Regions from separate parts of the Rhizobium sp. ZK1 genome, predicted to be linked through region 2. Evidence: riboswitches for the same ligand, from Rfam matches in the RefSeq annotation. Region 2 holds a riboswitch; the other holds the start of a gene.
What was found. Region 2 has a riboswitch for cobalamin ahead of cobU (bifunctional adenosylcobinamide kinase/adenosylcobinamide-phosphate guanylyltransferase). Riboswitches for the same ligand answer to the same signal wherever they lie in the genome.

Region 1 (3,699 bases), 1.2 Mb from region 2:
GGTGAAGGGCACGCCATAGACCCGCTCCACGTCATAGGGCGAGAAGAGATACATGTCCTCATTGTTCTTGGCGAGTTCGAAAGTGATATCAGGCACGACGACGCCGAGTGACAGCGTCTTGATGCGGATTTTCTCATCGGCATTTTCGCGCTTGGTATCGAGAAAGCGCATGATATCGGGGTGATGCGCGTTGAGATAAACCGCGCCCGCACCCTGTCGCGCGCCGAGCTGATTGGCATAGGAGAACGAGTCCTCGAGCAGCTTCATGACGGGGATGATGCCGGAAGACTGGTTTTCGATCTGCTTGATCGGCGCACCGGCCTCACGGATGTTCGTCAAGGACAGCGCCACGCCACCACCGCGCTTGGAAAGCTGCAGCGCCGAATTGATGGAGCGACCAATCGATTCCATATTGTCTTCGACACGCAGCAGGAAGCAGGAGACGAGTTCGCCGCGCTGCTTCTTGCCGGCATTGAGGAAGGTCGGCGTTGCCGGCTGGAAACGGCCGGTAATGATCTCTTCCATCAGATCGCGTGCCAGCTGTTCATTGCCTCTGGCAAGCGCCAGCGCCACCATGCAGATGCGATCTTCATAGCGTTCCAGATAGCGTTTACCGTCGAAGGTCTTTAGCGTGTAGCTGGTGTAATATTTGAAGGCGCCGAGGAAGGTCGGGAACCGGAACCTCTTGGCATAGGCTTCGTCGAACAGATCGCGGACGAAATTGAAGGAATACTGATCGAGTACGTCCTGCTCGTAATAGCCTTCGGTCACCAGATAATCGAGCTTCTCCCTGAGATTATGGAAGAACACCGTGTTCTGGTTCACATGCTGCAGGAAATACTGCTTGGCCGCCAAGCGGTCCTTGTCGAGCTGGATCCTGCCCTCATCGTCATAGAGGTTCAGCATCGCGTTCAGCGCGTGATAGTCCAGCGCTTCCACGGCCTTTAGCGGTTTTACACCCGCATCCCGCGTCAGGTTCGTTCCTGTGTCCAAAATCGTCCCATCCCGTCTTTGACATTGGCGACATCCTCGGCAGTTCCCAGAAGCTCGAACCTGTAGAGGTAGGGAACCCGGCACTTCTGCGAGATCACGTCGCCGGCAAGCCCGTAGGTCTCGCCGAAATTGCTGTTGCCCGCTGCAATCACGCCGCGGATATTGGAGCGGTTTTCCGCATCGTTGAGGAAGCGGATTACCTGCTTGGGCACGGCTCCCTTTACGATCCCTGGGCCGCCATCCCCGCAATAGGTGGGCGAGATCAGCACGTAGGGTTCGCGAATGTGGATGTCTTCAGCACTGAGGGGAATGCGCGCCGCGCGCAGTCCCAGCTTCTCGACGAAACGATGGGTATTCTCGGACCGGCTGGAATAGTAGACGATCAGGCCCATCGCTCTTCTCCAATTAGGAGAGCGCGCTGATCATGTCGGGACGGAAGCCCGCCCAGTGGTTCTCGCCGGCAACGACGACCGGAACCTGCATGTAGCCCATGCCGCGAACGCGATCGAGCGCGTCGGCATCCTCGGAAATATCGATGATCTGATAGTCGACGCCCAGACGGTCGAGGGCGCGATAGGTGGCGATGCACTGAACGCAGGCAGGCTTGCTGTAAACGGTAACGCTCATCATGTTCCTCGTGATGTCAATGAATTTCGGACGCAGTACAGGGCACGGGCGCCTTGCGGCGTCCGGGGTAACGCTTGACGATGATCTTGCAGAGTCGGCGCTTAAACGCCTGAAATTATCCCTTGCAGGATTTGCGCGGGCGGCGGCCTTGACGTTCTCGACATAACTTCAACCCCGAAGTGCTCATGCGGACGTTCGGGGCAGCGTAACAGCACGGATGGATTCCGCTTTCATGCACGCGACTTTCCGGACACCCCGCCCGTGGACGTTTTATTCAAGGCAGGTCTCCTGGCTTACGGGTCGAAGCCCCTGCCCCAGCCTTCCCAAAGCCTCATGCCTCAGTGACCTGAAATCGGACAGTTGCTCGCCGCTTACAGTTGCGGGGGCAGCTCCGGCTTTGTCGCGCCGTCATGGCGAAACGCACCGTATTCCCGTCTTAGCCCCCGACCCTCACGAATCGAAGGAACCTTGAACACTAGATATAGTACGCGAATCCCGGTTTGCGTCAACGGATGGTTTGTGCATCGCGTTACGGAATGTTTGAAATCGCTGCATTCCTGTGAAAAACGTGGTTAACGAATGGTAAAGAAAACAGGCTGTGGAGGAGGCCTCAAAGGTGAAAGCCGGCATATAGCCGGCTCTCCCAGGAATCGACTAGGCGCTCATGCGCGGGTCGTTGCTGCGGCACCGCGCAACAATCGAGCAGCCGCCACCATGTTGACGAGCGCTGGGCGAACCTCCTCCCATTTACGCGTCTTCAGACCGCAATCGGCGTTGATCCAAAGCTGCCCATTCGTCAGGCGCTCGCGCGCCAACATCAGAAGTTCGGTCGTGGAACCACGATGCGGCAAGCATGCACTGCCGCATCCAATCGCAGGATGATATAGAGAAATCTTTATGTCTTCATCCGAAGAAGGCGAAGCGCATTCATCGTCACCAGCACGGTCGCGCCCGTATCCGCCAGGATCGCCGGCCACAGGCCGGTAATGCCGGCTATAGTGGTGACGAGAAACACTGCCTTCAGCCCGAGCGCGATGGTGATGTTCTGCATGATATTGCGCATCGTCCGCTTCGAAAGGTCGATCATGCGCGCCACGTCGCCGACACGTCCATGCAGCACCGCCGCATCCGCCGTTTCCAGCGCCACGTCGGTGCCGCCGCCCATGGCGATGCCGACATCGGCAGCAGCAAGCGCCGGCGCATCGTTGATGCCGTCACCGACCTTGGCGACGAAAAGCCCTTCCTTCTTCAATTCGCCGACGATGCGCTGCTTGTCCTGCGGCAGCAGCTCGCCGCGCCAGTCGATGCCGAGATCACCGGCAACGGCGGCTGCCGTGCGCTTGTTATCACCGGTCAGCATGATGGCCCGCACACCGGCCGCCTTCAGCGTCGCAAGGCCGCTCTTTGCGTCCTCGCGTGGCTCGTCGCGCATGGCGATCAGGCCGGCAGCGACGCCATCGATCAGCAGCACCGAAACACTTTTGCCCGCGCCATTCAGGATGGTAACCTGCTGATCCTGCTCCGCATTCAGCGCTCTACGCTCACGCGCAGCCGGCGGCGACAGGAGATCGAGCGTTTCGCCGCCCACCTTGCCCGTCACACCCTTGCCCGGCAGCGCCTCAAGTTCGAAAGCCGGCGGCATGGGTACACCATCGGCTTTCGCCCGGTTTAGGATCGCCAGCGCCAACGGATGGCTGGAAGCTTGCTCCAGGACCGCGGCGCGTGACAGCACCTGCGTCTCAGAGCGTCCAAAGGCAATGATATCGGTCACCTGCGGCTTGCCAACGGTCAGCGTACCCGTCTTGTCGAAGGCAACGGCCGTCACCTTGCCAAGCGATTCCAGAACTGCGCCGCCCTTCATCAGCAACCCGCGGCGCGCACCCGCCGAAAGAGAAGCGGCAATCGCAGCCGGCGTGGAAATGACGAGCGCGCAAGGGCAACCGATCAGCAGGATCGCAAGGCCCTTGTAGATCCATTCGCCCCAAGCCGCGCCCGTCAGCAGCGGCGGCAGGATCGCCACCAGAACCGCCACGACGACAACACCCGGCGTGTAATAGCGCGAAAAGCGGTCGATGAAGC
Region 2 (3,699 bases):
TCAGGCTCGCAAGCCGCAGCGAATGCCCGGCCGCCCCGCCGGCATGCGCCGCGGCAATTGCCGCAAGCTCGGTGTCGGCAGCCGACAGGAACAGGATATCGCCCGGCGACTGGCCGAGGTCGATTGCCTCGTCCCCGTCGCTGATCGTTCCCTGCTGGGCCAGAAGCAGATGCATTTTATATCCTCATGCGAGCGCTTCGATCGCCTTGCGCACCGCGTCCTGATCCATCTCGTGCAGGCCGATGACAACGAGACGCGTGCTGCGCGTTTCACCCGATGCCCAGGCGCGGTCGAAATACTGGTCGATACGGACACCCACGGCCTGCAGCTGCAGGCGCATCGGCTTGCCGGAGACGTCGATGAAGCCCTTGAGGCGCAGCACGTCATGCTCGGCAATGATGCCCTTCAGCTTCTCGACGAAACCGGCCGTGTCCGAGATCGCACCAAGCTCGACGACGAAACTGTCGAATTCGTCGTGATCGTGGGGCTCACCGTCCTCATGCTCCAGCTCGTGATGGGACTTGCGGTTGACGACGTCGTCTTCCGTTCCGATGCCGAGGCCGAGCAGCACGCTTGCCGGCACGTCGCCATTCCTGGCCTCGATCATCACAGGCTTGCGGGCAATGCGCGAGGCGACTTCGCTCTTCACGCGACCGAGCCCGTCGCTGTCGATCAGGTCGGTCTTGTTCAGTACGATCAGGTCGGCGCAGGTCAGTTGATCCTCGAACAGCTCCTCGATCGGGCTTTCATGGTCGAGCGATTCATCCTCGACGCGGCGCGCATCGACGGCATCGTGGTCATCGGCAAAACGACCAGCGGCGACAGCGGCACTATCGACCACGGTGATGACGCCATCGACGGTGACTTCGCTACGAATATCCGGCCAGTTGAAGGCGGCCACCAGCGGCTGCGGCAAAGCGAGGCCCGAGGTTTCGATGACGATATGGTCCGGACGCTGATCGCGCTCCAGAAGCCTCGTCATGGTCGGAATGAAATCGTCGGCGACCGTGCAGCAGATGCAGCCATTGGTGAGCTCGATAATATCGTCTTCGGTGCAATTCTCCGCCCCGCAGCCCTTCAGCACATCGCCATCGACGCCGAGATCACCGAACTCGTTGATGATGAGCGCGATCTTCTTGCCGCCGGCATTGGTGAGCAGGTTGCGGATCATGGTCGTCTTGCCGGCGCCGAGGAAGCCGGTGATGACGGTCGCGGGAATTTTCTGCTGCATGGAACTAACCCTTCATTTTCAGCGGCAATCCTGCCGCGATAAAATAGACGTCGTCGGCCTCTGCCGCGATCATCTGGTGCAGCCGGCCGGCATGGTCGCGAAACTCGCGCGCCATGCGGTTTTCGGGCACGATGCCGAGGCCGACTTCATTGGAAACGATGACGAGCCGCGCCTTTGCGTCAGGGAGAAAGGCGGCGAGCGCTGCGGACTGCGCAGCGATATCGCGCCCGTCCATCATAAGATTGGTGAGCCAGAGCGTCAGGCAGTCGACCAGGATCGCCCTGCCCTCGCCATCGATGGCCGCAAGGCGCTCCGTAAGATCGAGCGGCTCCTCGTGCGTGGTCCAGGAGGGACCGCGATCGGCCTTGTGCCGGTCGATACGCGCCTGCATCTCCCCGTCCCACGCCCGGCCGGTGGCGATGTAGTGGCGGTCGAGGCCGCTGGCTGTCACGAGATTTTCGGCGAAGCGGGATTTGCCGGAGCGCGCGCCGCCGAGGATGAAGGTGGCGGTCATGCGCAAACGCTCCTGTGAGAGAGGATGCGGCTTGTTCTAAGTGTACTTTCCTTGGCAACAGAGGCGGGTGCCACAGACTCGACGCAAGAGGCCGAAAGCACCGCACCGACGCCTGCCAATCGCACCGCCAAAGGCAGCACCGAACCATATTCTTCAGCCAAAACAACCTCCGTGCTGGCAGCGGGCAAAACACCCAGTTGGGCACTATGCCCGGCACGGATGGCAGGTCTCCTGGCTCGCAGTTGTCGGCCGCGATAGGGGCAACCGTTTCCGGTCGCCCCTGATCGTGCCAGCGGATCTGCCTCGCCTTCCCGGCTGCATCTCGTGAAAAGGCGGACGATTCGTAGAAAGAGAGGCGTCCTGCCCCGGCTGATCACGGTGCATTTCCAGTGGCTTTTCCGGCGCCTGTTCCACCTTGCCCGCCCACAGGATGCGGGCCGTCGGCGCGGCAGTCGAAATGCCGGACGGAAGACCCTGACTGCTCTACAGTCGCGGGGTCGGCTGTGATGAAGGCCCCCGGTTTGGGTCCGCCTCGTCACATTCCCTTTTCATCCGGAAGGCGTCAGGCCGATCCGGAACCATCCATTATGTGGTTTCATGGTTAGGCGCGCGCAACCCCCATGTCAATTGCCCCGCACTGTGCCAGAGAGGTTCATCTCTACTTACACTACCAAGATTATCGTGTTTATTCAAAATCTTATGTCATAGAAACTTTACTGCCCGGCCGGTATTTAGCCGCAATTGGCAGGCATGCGGTGCCGCCTGCCACCCTTGACCGCCGCTCCTGTCGCCTAGTTCTCCTATGATGCTCTCCCGAATGGATATCCGCCGCTTCCGGCCCTTCACAACCATATTCGATTTGGGACGCCTGCGCGCCCTCGCCAGACAAAGTGAAATAGGCCTGGTCTTTGCCGGCGCGCTGGTCGGCATCGCTGCGGGGCTGGCGGTCAGCGCCATGAGTTTCGTGTCCGAGGCAATGCACCGGTTGATCTTCGGCATCGAAACCGAAACCCGGCTCAGCGCTTCGCAGATCGACAACCAGTTCCTGCTGATGACGGCGCCTTTCGCCGGCGGTATCCTACTCGGCTTGTTGTTCTTCATCCTCGCCAAGTGGCGCAAGAAGCCGATGGTCGACCCGATCGAGGCCAATGCGCTGCATGGCGGTCGCCTGTCTTTGACAGACAGCATTCTCGTCGCCGTCCAGAACATCATCTCCAACGGCTTCGGCGCCTCGGTCGGTCTGGAAGCCGGCTATACGCAGCTTGCAGCCGGCATCGCCTCGAAATTCGGCCTGAAACTGCAACTGCGCCGCGCCGATCTGCGCGTGCTTGTCGGCTGCGGCGCTGCCGGCGCCATCGCGGCCGCCTTCAATGCGCCGCTGACCGGCGCGTTCTACGCCTTCGAGCTCATCATCGGCACATACGCCATCGTCTCGCTGACACCGGTCGTCGTTGCAGCCCTGGTCGCCACACTGGTTGCACGCCTGCTTGCCGGTAGCGATTTCATCATCGATGTCGGCAGTTTCGGCGCTGTCCAGCCGGCCGATTACGTGCCGGCGATCGCACTCGGCGCCTTCTGCGCCGGCATCGGCATCCTGCTCATGCAGGGCGTTGCCTTCGTCGAGGAACTGGCGAGAAAGAGCTCCGTCCCGCTGCCCTTTCGCCCGGCGCTCGGCGGCATCGTCGTCGGCCTGCTGGCGCTGGTCTCGCCGCAGATTCTGGCCGCCGGACATGGCGCACTGCATCTGAACCTCGCCAACGAAGTAACGATCCCCGCCCTTATCAGCCTGTTTTTGCTGAAATCGGTCGCTTCGGCTGTCTCGATCGGCTCCGGCTTCAGGGGCGGCCTGTTCTTCGCTTCACTCTTCATGGGCGCGCTGCTCGGCAAGCTCTTTGCCTATTCCGCCCCCTATTTTGCCGATGCGACGCTGACCCCCGTCATCTATGCCGTGGTC

Region 1: it holds a riboswitch for cobalamin, as region 2 does, so the genes downstream of both, nrdH (glutaredoxin-like protein NrdH) here and cobU (bifunctional adenosylcobinamide kinase/adenosylcobinamide-phosphate guanylyltransferase) in region 2, are expected to answer to the same signal.

Annotation. Positions count from the first base shown of each region.
Region 1 is NZ_CP180586.1:3,655,516-3,659,214, forward strand. It holds gene nrdE (class 1b ribonucleoside-diphosphate reductase subunit alpha) at 1-993, opposite strand, end outside; gene nrdI (class Ib ribonucleoside-diphosphate reductase assembly flavoprotein NrdI) at 972-1,385, opposite strand; gene nrdH (glutaredoxin-like protein NrdH) at 1,399-1,620, opposite strand; cobalamin riboswitch at 1,881-2,106, opposite strand; partial or broken gene ACK9YZ_RS18555 (hypothetical protein) at 2,283-2,471, opposite strand; gene ACK9YZ_RS18560 (heavy metal translocating P-type ATPase) at 2,516-3,699, opposite strand, start outside.
Region 2 is NZ_CP180586.1:2,498,093-2,501,791, forward strand. It holds gene cobN (cobaltochelatase subunit CobN) at 1-175, opposite strand, end outside; gene cobW (cobalamin biosynthesis protein CobW) at 185-1,231, opposite strand; gene cobU (bifunctional adenosylcobinamide kinase/adenosylcobinamide-phosphate guanylyltransferase) at 1,236-1,745, opposite strand; cobalamin riboswitch at 1,949-2,343, opposite strand; gene ACK9YZ_RS13010 (chloride channel protein) at 2,551-3,699, shown strand, end outside.